2 regions of the Cytobacillus sp. EB106-05-05-XG126 genome follow, and region 2 is predicted to be linked to the other one. Evidence: riboswitches for the same ligand, from Rfam matches in the RefSeq annotation. Region 2 holds a riboswitch; the other holds the start of a gene.
The links. Region 2 has a riboswitch for thiamine pyrophosphate ahead of thiW (energy coupling factor transporter S component ThiW). Riboswitches for the same ligand answer to the same signal wherever they lie in the genome.
Positions count from the first base shown of each region.

Region 1: another riboswitch for thiamine pyrophosphate. It lies ahead of AC3WTL_RS09155 (ABC transporter substrate-binding protein); the one in region 2 lies ahead of thiW (energy coupling factor transporter S component ThiW).

Region 1 covers NZ_JBYTDU010000001.1:1,847,843-1,855,968, forward strand. Annotated here, with positions in the region: gene AC3WTL_RS09145 (NAD-dependent deacylase) at 1-624, opposite strand, end outside; gene AC3WTL_RS09150 (YkvA family protein) at 772-1,185, shown strand; TPP riboswitch at 1,265-1,373, shown strand; gene AC3WTL_RS09155 (ABC transporter substrate-binding protein) at 1,486-2,490, shown strand; gene AC3WTL_RS09160 (thiamine-binding protein) at 2,504-2,797, shown strand; gene AC3WTL_RS09165 (ABC transporter permease) at 2,794-3,561, shown strand; gene AC3WTL_RS09170 (ABC transporter ATP-binding protein) at 3,558-4,292, shown strand; gene AC3WTL_RS09175 (TatD family hydrolase) at 4,304-5,071, shown strand; gene AC3WTL_RS09180 (hypothetical protein) at 5,221-5,961, shown strand; gene AC3WTL_RS09185 (carbohydrate ABC transporter permease) at 5,997-6,866, opposite strand; gene AC3WTL_RS09190 (carbohydrate ABC transporter permease) at 6,863-7,843, opposite strand; gene AC3WTL_RS09195 (ABC transporter substrate-binding protein) at 7,905-8,126, opposite strand, start outside.
Region 2 covers NZ_JBYTDU010000009.1:44,861-52,986, forward strand. Annotated here, with positions in the region: gene AC3WTL_RS19665 (FbpB family small basic protein) at 103-228, shown strand; gene AC3WTL_RS19670 (TerC family protein) at 243-1,025, shown strand; gene AC3WTL_RS19675 (GNAT family N-acetyltransferase) at 1,076-1,624, opposite strand; gene AC3WTL_RS19680 (hypothetical protein) at 1,767-1,904, shown strand; gene AC3WTL_RS19685 (TVP38/TMEM64 family protein) at 2,036-2,884, shown strand; gene AC3WTL_RS19690 (PaaI family thioesterase) at 2,942-3,313, opposite strand; gene AC3WTL_RS19695 (alpha-hydroxy-acid oxidizing protein) at 3,751-4,860, shown strand; gene AC3WTL_RS19700 (DUF302 domain-containing protein) at 4,965-5,348, shown strand; TPP riboswitch at 5,418-5,533, shown strand; gene thiW (energy coupling factor transporter S component ThiW) at 5,648-6,136, shown strand; TPP riboswitch at 6,298-6,399, shown strand; gene tenA (thiaminase II) at 6,460-7,149, shown strand; gene AC3WTL_RS19715 (DUF1287 domain-containing protein) at 7,271-7,978, opposite strand; gene AC3WTL_RS19720 (TIM barrel protein) at 8,082-8,126, shown strand, end outside.

The DNA of each region.
Region 1 (8,126 bases), on a different contig from region 2:
TTCCATATTAATAATCACCAGTTTTGCTCCGTTTTGTTTTGCTATCAGCGGAAACTGATTGGCTGGTGTCACAGTCAGGGATGATCCGAGAACAATAAATAGTTCTGCCTTTTCTGATTCTTCCGCTGCAAAATCTAAAGCCTGCTCAGGCAGCATCTCCCCAAACAGAACTATTGAAGGACGAAGCAGCCCCCCGCAATTACATTGAACGTGTCCATGCAAATATCCCTCGCTTGGGAACTCTTTTTTGCATTCCTGGCAATGGAGTGTCTGCAGATTCCCATGAAGCTCTGATACATTTTCACTCCCTGCCAGCCGATGAAATCCATCCACATTCTGGGTGATAATACTCTTTAAAATGCCTCTCTTTTCCCAATCAGCAAGAATATAGTGGCCTTTATGAGGGCTGCACTCCTTGAGCCCGATTACCCGGTGCCGATAAAATTCTATAAACTCCCTCACATTTTCATTCAATGCTTCAGTACTGGCAATTTTCCCAGGGTCTTTCCCGTTCCATAAGCCATCATTGGCTGACCTGAAATCAGGCAGACCGCTTTCAGTTGACATACCTGCTCCAGATAGTATTACTGTATAATTTGATTCCTTCAGCCATTTCTCAAGCATAAATACCAGCTCCCACTAAAATATTTTCACAGGTTTGAAGGCTATTTCCATTTTTTTCTCCTGGTTAAATGTTTATGTCATGTCAGGTATGCGGTAAATAATAGATTATAACTGTTTTTACGAATTATCAATATAGGAGTGATGGCTATGCCTGAAATAGAAACGAAAGATTATAAGGACGGCTATAAAAAATTTTCTTCCAGGGCACAACGCTATGCGGATGATCCCGAAAAAACAAAAGGCCTGCTAAAAAAAGCTACACTTAAAGCTGAGAAAAACAAATCTTCGTTAAGTGATATATGGGAAAAGTTTCAGCTGCTGATCGATTTAGTTAAGGCATGGTCAAAAGGCGATTACCGGCATATCTCCAAAAAATCAATTATCTTTATTATTGCATCCATCCTATACTTTGTCTCTCCTATCGACCTGGTTCCAGACTTTTTGATCGGAATGGGTATCCTTGATGATGCAGCAGTACTTGGTTTTGCCGTCAGCCAGATTACAGGTGAAATTGAGAAATTCAAAACCTGGAAAGAGAGCCGGACTATTGAAATGAAATAACGTTCAAAATGATGTCCATTTTGATATTGTCTGCTATAATAAATAATGGAAAGTATTCATGCCTGTTAAAATTAAATAGCAAGAAATGTAGGGGAACCGGTGTGCCGGTTGAGACTTCATCCTTAAGATGCTGACCCTTTGAACCTGATCTGGCTAATACCGGCGTAGGGAACATATTCTTAAACATAATAAAATGTTTTTTTATATGCGTCCCGGTATTATGCCGGGGCGTTTTTTATTTTTCAGGGCAGACTAATATCAACTTTCCTTATTACATAAAGGTTTTTAGGAGGATTACTTATGAAAAAGTGGATTGCAGTTATCTGTACACTGCTGCTTCTTTCAGGCTGTGCCGGTAATGGAACGGATAATCAGACTGGAGGCAAAGATGCAGACAGCAAAGAAGGTTTGAAAAAAGTTACTGTTGTATTGGATTGGACACCCAATACCAATCATACCGGCTTATATGCCGCAAAGGAAAAAGGCTATTTTAAAGAAGAAGGGCTCGATGTCGAAATTATCATGCCAGGTGAAGCAGGTGCAGATCAATTGACTGCATCAGGCAAGGCAGATTTCGGTGTCAGCTATCAGGAAAGCATTACGGAAGCCCGTGTACAGGGTGTGCCTCTGGTTTCAATAGCAGCTGTTATTCAGCACAATACTTCCGGCTTTGCATCCCCTGCTGAAAAAAACATTGAATCGCCGAAAGATTTTGAAGGGAAAACTTATGGCGGCTGGGGAGCTCCTGTAGAAAAATCGGTAATAGACTCCCTAATGAAGAAGGAAAACGCCAATGTTGATAAGGTCTCAATCGTTAACATGGGGGATGCGGATTTTTTTACCGCTGTTAAAAGAGATATAGACTTCGCATGGATTTATTACGGATGGACAGGTGTAGAAGCTGAGCTTCGGGGGGAAAAGATTAATATGGTCTACCTCACAGACTACTCAGAAAAACTGGATTACTATACGCCTGTTCTGGCAACGAGTGAAAAAATGATTGAAGATGATCCGGAAACTGTTAAAGCATTTGTAAATGCTGCATCCAAAGGATATGAATTTGCAATCGACCAGCCTGAGGAAGCAGCTGATATCTTGTTAAAGAATGCTCCCGACCTGGACAGCGAATTGGTCAAAAAGAGCCAGGAGTGGCTATCACCGCGCTATCAGGATGATGCTGCCAGATGGGGAGAACAAAAGCTTGAGGTCTGGGAAAACTATGCAGACTGGATGCATGAAAATGGTCTTTTAGATAAAGAATTAGATGCCGGCAAAGCATTTACAAATGACTTCCTGCCGGAATAAGGAGAGTTATTAAATGGCAAACGCACTTGTAAGCATTCAAATCATACCAAAAACAAAAGATGGGGAAAATGTTATACCATACGTTGATGAAGCAATCAGTATCATTCAGCAATCCGGTGTTAAGTACGAAGTGCATCCCCTTGAAACAACGATGGAAGGCGATTTAGAACACTTATTGAAAATCATTGCTGACATGAACAGAAAAATGATTGAAAAAGGCAGCAGCAACGTAATCTCACAGGTTAAGATTCTCTATCAGCCCGCTGGAATTGAAATGAGTGATTTAACGGAGAAGTACCGTCCATGATCAATGTATTCAGAAAAGGGTGGAGGCCGGCTGCGGTTCTCCTCCTTTTATTCATTCTCTGGGAGATGGCGGTAAATCTGGCAGAAGTCCCTGCTTGGCTCCTGCCTCCCCCGACAGATATCATTCAGGAGGCAGTTTTGGGCTGGGAGGGCTTCCGCCCGCATCTTCAATCGACAGTCCTGCTTTCACTATGTGGATTTGCCATTGGCACTGCCATCGGATTGCTTACAGCTGTTATATTGCACTTATTGCCTTTTATAAGAGAGTCTGTTTACCCGCTTCTCATCCTTTCACAGAATGTGCCAATAATTGTTCTGGCTCCTTTACTGGTTGTATGGTTTGGATTTGGCATACTTCCAAAACTTATTGTCATTACGCTGGTATGCTTCTTCCCCATTACTGTTGCAGCATTGGATGGTTTTCGGCAAACTCCAGGAGATCTCAGGCATTATATGCTGATGGCTGGAGCCGGCAGAGGACAGCTGTTTTGGAAGCTGGAGCTTCCCCATTCCCTTCCATCTTTATTTTCCGGGCTAAAGATCTCTGCGACCTATAGTGTGATGGGTGCTGTAATATCTGAATGGCTCGGAGCCAAAGCCGGAATAGGGGTTTATATGACTCTAGCGTCTTCTTCCTTTCGGACAGACCGTGTTTTTGTAGCCATACTTGCGATTATGCTGTTAAGTTTGCTGCTTTTTGGAGGTATATTACTTTCAGAACGTTTGCTTATTAAATGGAAGTCCAGGGAGAGTGGGAGGAAATGATACAATTATCGGTTAATTCTCTAACGAAAAATTTTGATTCAAATCAGGTTTTAAGCAATTTGAGTTTTCAAGTAAATGAAGGGGAGTTTGTTTCGATTTTAGGGCCATCAGGCAGCGGAAAGAGCACTATCTTTAACCTGATTGGCGGGATGCTACTGCCTGATGAAGGGTCCATCATGCTAGGGAAGGCCGAAATCAGCGGCAAACGCGGTTCAATTAGCTATATGCCCCAGACACCTTCCCTGATGCCTTGGAGAACTATCCTTCAGAATGTACTGCTTGGCCAGGAAATTATGGGGAAACCCGATCCCGAAACAGCCAGAAAAATGCTTCAAAAAGCCGGACTCGGTGACTATGAAAATGCGTTTCCGCATGAATTATCAGGAGGCATGAAGCAAAGGGCCGCCTTCATCCGGGCACTATTAAGCCCGCAGCCAATCATACTGCTGGATGAACCTTTTTCAGCTTTGGATGAGCTTACCCGTCTTGATATGCAAAAATGGCTTCTCAATATTTGGAATGAACATAAGCCGACGATTCTGTTTGTCACTCACAATATCGAAGAAGCCATTTACCTCTCTGATCGAATATTAATACTCGGCAGCAAGCCTGCTAGAGTGGTTCAAGAATACAAAATGCCTTTTGGGCGGCCGCGAATGGAGGAAATTTTCCTGGATGAAAATTTCCTTGAATGCAAAAGAAGCATTCATCATGTGCTGAAAAATCATTAGGAGGCAGCAGCATGGATAATTATATTGATGCCCATATTCATCTTGATAAGTACAGCGATATTGATTTAGAAAAAATGTTTCATAAATTGCCGTTTAAGCTTTCACTGGTTACAGTTTCAAGCGATTTAAACTCCTGCAAAAGAAACCTTGCTCTTGCAGAAATCTATCCCTTTGTTAAACCTGCCTTTGGTTTTCACCCTGAACAGGTACTGCCCAATGATCATGATATTTCAGATCTTTTCAGCTGGATAAAGATTCACACAGAGCAGATGGCTGCTATTGGCGAGGTTGGCCTTCCATACTATTTGAGACCTAAGGGGAGCAAGATCCCAGGCGGATATATTGAACTTCTCGAAGAATTCATAAAGCTTGCAAAAAAACAGGATAAGCCCATCGTCCTCCATGCAATTTATGATGATGCACAGATTGTGTGCAATTTATTGGAAAAGCATTCGATTAAAAAGGCTCATTTCCACTGGTTTAAAGGTGACACTGCAGCAGCAAGCAGGCTGATTTCCAATGGCTATTACATATCCTTTACTCCAGATATCGTGTATGAAAAAGAAATACAGGGCCTCGTACGGAATTACCCGATGGATAAGTTGATGGCAGAAACAGACGGCCCATGGGAATTCGAGGGCCCTTTTAAAAACAAACCTACCCACCCTTCCATGATGGCCCATTCCATCAGTGCCCTTGCTGAACTAAAAGAAATATCTTTCAGCAGCGCCCTTAAGAAGCTTTATGATAATACAAAAAGCTTCTATAATATTGATTAATCTGCCTAAATAAGGCTTTTACCAAATAGGCAGTTTTTTTATTTAGATTAGATAAAATATACTAAATAAATATAATCACATCGCACCATTCCTAATTATGGAAATATAGGTTAATCTTATATTGGACAATACTTTTTAGGAGGCATGTGATGAAAAAGTATATTTTCTTATTATTGACTATTTTACTAGTTTTCTCAGGCAATGTTTCTGCACAGCCCAAAAGTAATTCGGCTGGTTTGACTGAGAAAGATTTCATGAAAGCCGTGTTAAAATCTGATGAGTTTAAGGAATTCAAATCTTCTATATTAAAAGATGCCTCCACCCAGCCAAAAGCTCTTATTGATGAAAAAGGAAAACAATATGGCTGGACAGTGCAATATGAAATTGAATACAACGAAAAAAACATTTCCTTAGATGAAAAAGCTCTCGTAAATTTCTCGTCCCTACTATCTTTCTCATTTGAGTCCGGGAAGGAATTAAAAGTGCGGCTGGTTGATTTCAGCAGGCTTATTGAGGATCAGGCTTTTTATGTAAAAGACCTGAAATCTGAGGAAGAGACCAAAATAGATATCTCAAAAGACAGCACCTTTACTGATTATTTAGCAGAAGTAGAATTGAAAAAAACACAGCTGATTAAAGAAGCGGCTAAAAGCAATGCAGTCTCTTCCGATAAAGCCACAGCATCCGGCCAGCTATGCTACTACTGTACAAAGTATGAATGGCGCGGAGGGTATCCCTGCTCATCCGCTAACACTGAGTCCGAAGCTTCAGTATCATCCCAGCTTGAAGAAAACGGGCTGAATCCGGATTCTGTGATCATTGAATGCTATGTTCCCCGCCATAAGGTGTGTGTTGACGGGGAATGGAGAACCTACTGCCCTATACAATGAAAAGAACGGCTAAGCGAATGGCTTAGCCGTTTTTGTTATCCTTTCGTGCCCGATGCGATATTCGAACCTTCTATAAAGTGCTTCTGGAAGAAGAAAAATAACAGCACTACTGGCAATAATACCATGACTGACATGGCCATCAGGTAATGCCATTGTGTCTGTACAGTTCCTTTGAAGGTTTGAAGACCGATTTGAAGAGTGTAGAGACTTTCATCATTTAAATATAATAACGGGCCAAGAAGATCATTCCATGCGCCATTAAATGAGAAAATGGCTACAGTAATAAGCGCCGGCTTCGTCAATGGCAGCATGATATGCCACCATATCTGAATATGATTAGCACCGTCCAGAACAGCTGCTTCAATAAGTTCATTCGGAATGGTCATCATAAACTGGCGAAGCAGGAAGATGAAAAAGGCACTCCCTAAAAAGGCCGGAACAATCAGAGGCAGATACGTATTTACCCAGCCAAGCTTGGAGAATAAAATGTACTGAGGCACCATGGTGACAAACCCTGGGATCAGCATGGTTGATAACACAACTATAAACAAAGCATTCCTTCCTTTAAAACGGATCTTTGCGAATGCATAAGCAACCAGCGAATTGACAATAACGCTTCCCGCCATTCCGCAAAAGGCAATAAAGAATGTATTCATAGCCCAGCGGGTAAACGGTGCTGTTTTCCAGGCGTCAACATAATTGGAAAAATGGAATTCTTTTGGCATAAAGGTCGGCGGATATTGAGCTATCTCTGCAGGGGATTTCAAAGAAGTCGAAATCATCCACCAAAGCGGAGATATTACCAGTACACTTCCTGCTAATAAAACGATGAAAACAATCGCCTGCTTTACTTTATCTTTGAATTTTTTCGTCTCATAAAACTTCGGTGCTGCAGCAGTTCTCATTTATCATCTCCTCCCTCATAATAAACCCATTTTTTACCAATTTTCATATTAATGATTGTCAGTATCATAACGACAATAAACAGCAGCCAGGCCATTGCAGAGGCATAGCCCATGTCAAACACCTCAAACGCATTATTCCACATATGAAGATTATAGAACAGAAGTGAATTTCCAGGTCCGCCGCTTCCATTCTCCGTCATGACATAAGCCTCCTGGAAAATTTGAAATGAACCGATCGTACTTGTCAGCACATCAAAGAAAATGATCGGCGAAATCATCGGCAATGTGATATAAAAAAATTTCTGCATTACACCGGCCCCATCCAGATCCGCTGCTTCATAAAGAGAATTTGATACCCCCTGCAGACTTGCCAGATATAGAAGCATACCTCCGCCGACACTCCACATTTTCATCAAAAGTAAAGCAGGCTTTGTCCATTCAGGGTCAAACAGCCATGCTGGCCCCTCAATTCCAAACCATGCCAGGAACGTATTAACCAGACCTGTTGACGGGCTCAGCAGCTGCATCCATAAAAAGTAAACTGCAACACCTGAGAGGATAGCAGGCAGATAATAAAGTGTGCGGAAAAATTTCATGCCTTTTACTTTCTGATTTAGAAGAACCGACAGAAAAATCGCCCCTGCTGTGGTCAGCGGGACAGAGAATAAAACGTAATATAACGTGTTCCATAGTGACGTTTTAAATAGGTCATCAATCGTAAACATGCGTTTGAAATTATCAAGGCCGATAAAATTCATTTTTGAAGTGATATTATAGTCTGTAAAACTGGCAAATAAGGAAAATAATAACGGGCCAAGTGTCAGTCCCAGAAATCCGATTATCCACGGGCTGATAAATAGATAGCCAAAGATATTTTCTCTTGTTTGGCGTGACAGCCGTCTGTGTGATGATGCCTTCCCTTTTTTTCCTGCAAAATCTGCTCCCCGGCGCTCAATCGTTGTCTCATATGATTTCAACCCTTACACCTTCTTTTTATAGTATTTATAAAGAGAGAAGGATTGCCCTTCTCTCTTTGTTCTAATTTTTCTTTAGTTTTTCAACATCTTCTTCTGCTTTTTCCAGCGCTTTTTCAGGCTTGGTTTTACCTAGCAGAACATTGTCTATATGGGGATTAATGCGATTCTGGTAATCGGGATACTCTGTCGGGACTGGGAATAATTGTGTCTGATCCAGGTTTTTCACAGTCGCTTCATATACATATTGATCATCACCTTTAAGTTCCTTTACCACGGCCTCTGC
Region 2 (8,126 bases):
ATTGCCTGATATAGCTTGGCAATGGAAATCCTCAATCGACATAACTGCAGGGAAACAGTGCGAAGCTTTCAATACTTAAAAAACAAAGGAAAGGAGTTCAGGATGAAAAAAGCTAAAGTATCATTTGCAGAATTAATTAAGAAAAACAAGGAAGAGATGCTGAGAGATCAAGAGTTGCTGGCTAAAATTGAAAAGCGTTTAGACGAAAAATACACAAAGGTTAAATAAGGGAGGGTGTTTAGATGGAATTATCATTAATACTTGAGTACGGATGGGTGCTGCTGCTGCTTGTGGCGCTGGAGGGTTTATTGGCTGCTGATAACGCGCTGGTGCTGGCGATTATGGTAAAGCATCTTCCGGAGGAGCAGAGGAAGAAGGCTTTATTCTACGGGTTGGCTGGAGCGTTTGTTTTCCGCTTTGGATCGTTATTTGCAATTTCTTATTTAGTTGACGTATGGCAGGTTCAAGCGATCGGAGCACTGTATCTTCTGTTCATCGCGGCCAATCATATATTAAGAAAGTTTCTTGTGAAAAAAGGCGAGGCAGAAGCAGAGATTACAAAATCAAAAAAGCAATCAGGCTTTTGGCTTACGGTTTTTAAAGTAGAGCTTGCTGATATTGCTTTCGCTGTAGACTCTATTCTGGCAGCAGTCGCCCTGGCTGTGGCTCTTCCGGATTCAGGACTTGGCCATGTAGGCGGACTTGACGGCGGAAAGTTCTTTGTCATCTTTGCAGGCGGTATGATCGGATTGATCATTATGCGTTTTGCTGCTAACTTATTTGTGGATCTGCTTCACAGGAGACCTGGACTTGAGGTTGCAGCATTTGGTATTGTCGGCTGGGTTGGTGTCAAACTGGCTGTCTACACAATGTCCCATCCGGCGCTGGCGATCCTGCCTGAAGGATTTGCCAAGTCGACGGAATGGAAAGCTACTTTCTACGTAGTCTTAATTGGAATAGCATTAGCTGGATGGTTTCTTTCCAAGGAAGTACAGGAAGTGCCAGCAGAGGAAAAAGCAAGCTGATCAAGCAGGGCGGAGGTTATCCGCCCTGTTTTTTTAATGAGCACTTTCAATCAAACGTTTGATTGAATACCCATGAGCCCGGAGCCAGCTTGCCATTCTTCTTTCAGGATGCTCATTTCTATTAAGCTCCAATAATCATTTTTAACTTTATTGGTCTGCCTGAGAAGCCCTTCTTTTTGGAAACCTGCCTGTTCGTAAATCTTAATAGCAGGCAGATTAAAATCGAAAACCCCGAGACTGACTCTATTTAATTTCAGCTCCTGGAAGGCTAAGTTCAGGATTTGATGAATCATTTCTGAAGCATACCCTTTCCCCCGTGCTGCAGGGCAGATGAAAACTTTGCCAATCCTCGCAGTTTCGTTGACACGGTCTACTCTGCCTAGGGAAATATGACCGACAATTTCATCGTTTGCCATAACTTTGAATATATAATCCGAGCTGGTATCCAGATTCGCAGAGCGTATATACTTAGCAAGCTGCACATGATCAAGCGGGAATTCGAAATGAGCACCGCTCCACTGAATCATTAATTCCGGTGTGCTGATCCAGCTGATGAGCAAATCGAAGTCTTCTTCTGTAAAAGGTTCTAATATTACCATGGGAATCTCCTTATATTTATCATCTAATTGTGCTTTTTTTATCTATTTTACAGAGTTCAGGAAAAATCCTTCTAAGCTATGCGTGAAATAAAAGTAATGAGTACATATTAATTTAAAGAACCATAAGAAAGGAGCAAATAAATTGTCTAGAAAAGATGAGCAAAATAAGAAACAGACACAGGGCCCAAAAGAAGAAAGGGAGCTTGTCAATGAGTTTGGAAAATATAAAGGGGATCAGCCGGTTCCGCAGCCTAAGGATTATGATGAGATAGAGTATTAGAAAAAGCAGGATAATCCCTGCTTTTTTAAATCTAAGCCTCTGGCCTTAGATTATTTTAATGCTGAGGGAGCTTAATCCTTCTTGTATTTCTTTTTAAACTATAGGTAAGAAAAGCAAGAAGGGGAAAATGTATGAATGAAAAATTTGAAGTTAGTTTGCATGGTCTTATCATTTTAATATCACTTTCTATGTTGTTTAATTTTTTTCCGACACTTTTGCCTGCTTACAAATGGGTTTTTATTACAGGTATGGCTGCTATATTAGTGATGGATGTTTACTTTATTTCAGCAGGCAGGTTATCCCGATTGAAATACAGCAGACTGGCACTGATTTATATGTTCAGTCTGCTGTTAATCGTTTTTATTGCCTTTTATGTAACAAAAATACTCGTTATGACTGATGCCTATGGGCTAGAGAGTATACTGAGGGAATATGAAGCGGAGGGAAAGCTCATCTTTTTCCTGATTTGCTTTTTACAGCCCATCCTTTTGCCGCTTCCTGAAGCCGTCACACTGCCTGCAGGAAGTGCCGTTTTCGGTCCTGCTGCCGCTGCCTTTCTTGGATTCACAGGTACACTTTTGGGGATTATTGTTATGTTCTGGACTGCAAGGATAGGGGGATTAAAGCTTGTATCGAGGTTTATAAAGGCGCGGCATCTGGACAAATACCAAAAATACATGGAGAGAAATGAAAACACCATACTAGTACTGCTGTTTGTTATTCCGATATTGCCGGATGAGATCATTTGTGTTGGAGCAGGAATGGGTGGTGTTTCATTTAAGAAGTTCCTGGGAATTGCGTCCGTATCCAAAATAGCAACTTCCTTGCTCCTGGCTTACTCTCTTTCATTCGCCAATGCACTATCTTTATCTGGCTTACAGTTTTTACTGGTTGTTTCAATGGTGATAGGAGTATTTTACAGTGTTTTTCACTTTTATAAAAGAAGAAAAGAAGCTATTAGGATTTTCCGTAAGCTTTAAATGGTTCCTCCTATCGCTGTCAGCGAAACTACTCAGGCAACGATAGGATTAATCACTCTAAATAGATGCAAAAATTCCCGATGCTTTGGCAACAACCTGATTCTGATCGTTATAAATCAGGCAATCTGTGTGGCTGAGTGTCCGTCCTCTTTTCACAAGGTGAGCATCGGCAACTAGATATTCCCCTGTCGCCCCCTTTAAGAAACTGACCTTCAAGTCAGCGGTCACCACGGACTGCTTCTGATTTTCATCCGGCTCGAAAATATTCCCCATTGCTACATCCGCAAGAGTGGAAATGATCCCTCCATGCACCAGTCCCGCGCTGTTAATAAAGAGCGGCTGGATGGGCAAAGTGACTTTCATTTTGCTCTCACTGATTCTTTCGTAATGTAATTTCAGAAATTCATCAAAAGGCTGTTTGATTAGCATTTGCTACACTCCAATTTCTTTAAGTTAGGCTGTTTTCGCAAAGTTTGTTGCTTTATATATTTAATTTGCTGAGTTGATTGGAGCGAAAGGTGCGAGATCCTCGAAAATGCATTCGCATTTTCTTCGTGCGGTGTTTACTCAATGGAAACTTGCGGGAGTAGCGTGACAGGTGAGACCCCCCAGACGCGCAGTGTTGAGGAGGCTCACCGCCCGCCCCGCTGTTCGCTGAGCATCCTGGAGCGAAAATCAACGGACAACATTGATAGGCGAAAAAACTATTTTTACGAAAAGAGCCTTAAGTTAACATGGTTATTCCCGATTTTTTGTGAAATCCCTGCTAATTTGCAGAGAAAAGGCTCCAAAATTGTTACATAGTTTCTTAAAATCTAAAAAAGTGATATTATTTTCAATAAATTCAAAAAAAGGCGGGCTGGATGATGGCAAAAGTAGAGAATATTAGTTTCGCAGAAAACTTTCCTATTTCATTTAAGGAACTGGAAGAAGAAGCAGAGAAAGTAATGGGAGCAGGTGGATTTGGCTATGTTCAATCAGGAGCCGGCGGGGAAGAAACGCTGAAAAAGAATATCGAATCCTTTGCAAAATACTCAATAGTACCGAGGATGCTGAGAGATGTTTCAGTGCCTGATATAAGTGTGAAATTATGTGGAAAAACATATCCTTACCCGGTTTTCCTGGCACCAATTGGGATGCAGCGGCTTGAACATAATGAGGGAGAGCTGGCGTCTGCACGGGCAGCAGCTTCGTTTGGAGTTCCTTTTATCCAGAGCACAGTATCCAGTTATTCCATTGAAGAAATCGCAAAGGCAACAGGCTCGAGTCCAAAATGGTTCCAATTATATTGGTCCAATTATGAAGAAGCATCTTTCAGTATGGTTCGCCGTGCGGAAGAAGCGGGGTATGAGGCAATTGTGTTAACGGTTGATACGGTGATGATGGGATGGAGGGAAGCCGATTTAAGAAACAATTTTTCCCCGTTAAAGCTTGGCTATGGTAAAGCAAACTATGAAAGCGATCCCTTCTTTATGGCTTCTCTCCAGGACGGTGATGTCGTACAGGGAATCCTTGATAATATTCATCATCCAACATTAAGCTGGGAACATATTGCCAGATTAAAAGAGAAAACCAGCCTGCCCATTTTATTAAAGGGCATTCTCCACCCTGAGGATGCCAGGCTGGCCGTTGAAAGAGGGATAGACGGTATCATTGTCTCCAACCATGGCGGCAGACAGCTTGATGGAGTGATTGCGGCGATTGATGCGCTTGAACCGATTGCGAAGGAAGTTAAAGGAAGGATTCCAGTATTGTTTGACAGCGGCATTCGCCGAGGCTCAGATGTGGTTAAAGCTCTGGCACTGGGAGCTGACGCCGTTTGTCTGGGGCGGCCGTATGTGTACGGCTTGGCCATTGGCGGGCAGGAAGGAGTTGAAAAAGTGCTTGCCAACTTTATAGAAGAAACAAAAGTGTCTCTGTCTCTTGCGGGGGTGGGGAATTTAAAGGATATTGCTGGTCTGCGGTTAATTCGATAAAACCTTCTTAAAAAAATTCTGGGTTGTTGACAGTTGAGACTGTGTTTAATAGTATACCTATAGGGGTACATTATTAATATGCCATTACTAAAGGAGATGCAGTTATGTTCGATTACACAGCTGAAACCGAAAAATCAATTGAAGAAGCGATATCCTCACTGGAAGGAAGTCTGAAGGACGAAAAGTTCGGAGTTCTATGGCAGTTTAATGTTCAGGAGAAGCTGCAGGAAAAAGGCTTGGAATATAACGAGGCATTCCATGTGTTAGAGGTATGTAATCCGAATGAAGCACATCGCGTTTTAACACAGAATAAAATGGCCGGCTACTTCCTGCCTTGTAAAATTGTCGTCTATGAAGACAAGGGCAAAACGAAAATTGGGATGCCTAAGCCGACAAGTATGATTGAGCTAATCAATGACGAATCTGTTCAAAGCTTCGCAGCAGAAATTGAAGAGCGCTTAATCCAGTGCATCAAGAGAAGTATATAAGTTAAAAGTTTGATGACAGTGCCGGAATAATTTGTTAAGCTTGAAATAGCTTATCAAATTAAATATCTATGTAACTACTAGGGGTGCCCCGAATGTGCGGGCTGAGAGGAAAGCGCTTATAGCTTTCCGACTCTTATGGACCTGATCTGGTTAATGCCAGCGGAGGGAAGTAGGATTTGACAATATGTCGATTCATATACTTAAACCAAGCCGGGTCCTTTGTGGGGATCTGGCTTTTTTGTATACATACTTCTCATCGAGATAAGCAATCAGGCTGCCCTTTTAGAAAGGAGGTTTAGATGAACAGAACCCGATTGTTGACTACGATGGCACTATTTACGGCGATTGGGACACTGGGATCCCATTTGCTCTGGTTTCCGGCAGGTATAGCCAAGGCCTATCCGGTTCAGCATGCGGTAAATGTATTGGCCGCGGTGACTCTTGGACCACTGCCGGCAGCAGCCATTGCTTTTATGATTGCTTTGCTGCGTAATATGCTTGGATTCGGGACGCTGCTTGCGTTTCCAGGCGGCATGATCGGTGCGTTTTTGGCTGGTGTCCTTTATTTGAAATTCGGCCGGAAAATATGGGCTGCCGCTGGCGAGGTTTTGGGCACCGGTATAATCGGAGCATTGTTTGCTGTTCCGTATGCAAAATTTCTCATGGGCAGTGAAGCTGGTGCATTCTTCTTTGTGCCGCCGTTTCTGGTCAGCAGCATTGCCGGTGCGGCGATAGGCTTGTTGGTGTTAGCGAAGGTTAAAGAGAAGAATTTGGTTCAGAATATGTGATGATTTTGGGCTGGAGAAGTAAGATTGGTTAGCAGAGTAAGGGAGAGCAGCATAGCAATCTGACTTTATGAGCGATTTTCAAGAGTTATGGGCGAAATCCAAAATGTATGAGCGAAAAACGTCAAGTTAGACAATCGATAAAAAAACAATTAAAAATGTTAGAAAACTGCTAGGGGCGCTACGGCTGAGATAAGGAGCTTTTCCTTGGTCCCTTGGAACCTGATCTGGATAATGCCAGCGCAGGGAAGCAGTGAGGACCTCATTATATATCCTCATGCTTTTTCCCCGGCAGCTTCTGTATTTAATTAAGGAGGCTATTTTTTATGACTTTTTCAGAAATTCTGCGCAAGGAAAATGAAGATTTGTTTCAGCTGATATTTGAACATCCATTTGTTCAGGGGATCGGGAGAGGGGATGTGCCGAAAGAGGCGCTTGCTCATTACATTAAAGCGGACTTTGAGTATTTGAATGCGTTCATGCATATTTACGGAATTGCGATTTCAAAGTCAGCTGAACGTAAGGATATTGCATACTTTAACCAGCAAATAGAATTTGTATTGAACAGCGAAGTACACCCCCACCATAATTTTTGCCAGCAGATTGGGGTGGATTACGAAGCATTGCAGGGATATCCGCTTCCGCCGACAGCCGATCATTATGTAAAGCATATGATGTATCATGCCCATACAGGCGGCATGGGTGAAATACTCGCTGCATTATTGCCTTGCCCATGGACTTATTGGGAAATTGGGCTTGAGCTCATGAAGCAATATGAGCCAGATGAGAACCATCCGTTTTATCCGTGGATTTCTTTTTATGCAAACCTTAGAGTCGAAGCTGTGACCATGAATATGAGAAACCGTTTGGATGAACTTGCTGAAGCGGCATCACCGGAAGAAAGGCAGCGAATGAAGGATGCTTTCCGAAAAAGCTGCCAGCTGGAGCTTGGTTTCTGGGAGATGGCTTATACCTGCGAAGAGTGGCCGGCGGGCAATCCGGCAGCAGTCAGATAGAAAAGCGTAAGCGACTCGCTCACCCTCGACACCTCGATGTGCAGGCTGCTTGCGCTAGAGAGTTATCGAAGTTCAAAATTTTATACTTTCTTATTTAATAAGAAAAACGCCTGCATCTGCTTTATGGCAGTGCAGGCGTTTTTTCAAAATCCCATCTGTAGTGAGCGGTAATGGGAGTCTTAAAAGAAGATAGTTTTACTTCTGCTGCAAATGGGGTGGAGTTATGTATTACGTATGGAATGCCATCTTTAGTCCGTTTGTCAGATATGAAAGCCACATGGTCGAATTTAGGAGAAAGGAAAACCACAATATCACCCGGCTGCCATTGCTGAAGGTTCTTAACATCTCCTGGAATCAGTTCTGTTGTTAATGACTTTGCGAACCGGCTAAAAAAGATATTCTGGTTTGGTACCCTTCTGAAATCAATGTTCGGATCAGGCTTGCCATGGACTCTTGAATACAAGTCCGTATTTTCGGCGATATCCTGATCAATAAGATCCTTTATGGTTACATCAGCCTCCTGGAAACCTCTCCAAATCACGTCTGTACAGACACCCTCGCCATCGGGCGGATAGCCTCCCGCATAGTAGGCACTTTTATATGGCGTGCGCTGTTCCACTTCTTTTCTGGCTGTCTGGACCATATCAAGCGGATCAGCAATGCCGTTTTGATTTGAATCGGCCTGTGAGTAATCAGAGGGCACCTCCAGTTTCTTTGCAAAAGGATTTCCGAAATGAATGCCGATGGAATCCAGAATGATTCCACCCCGAAAAAAAAGAATGAAAAATAACAGTACTCCAATTATTGAAGTAAATACCTTTTTAACCATAAGTACACCTCACCTATTTTACTGAATAGACGGTATTATTTCCCAATAAGTTACATGAAGGTATGATAAGATTGTTATAACCATTCATAAGAGAGGGGATATAATGGTTCATAAAATAGGGGTATCAGGAAGCGTCATTTTGTCAGAC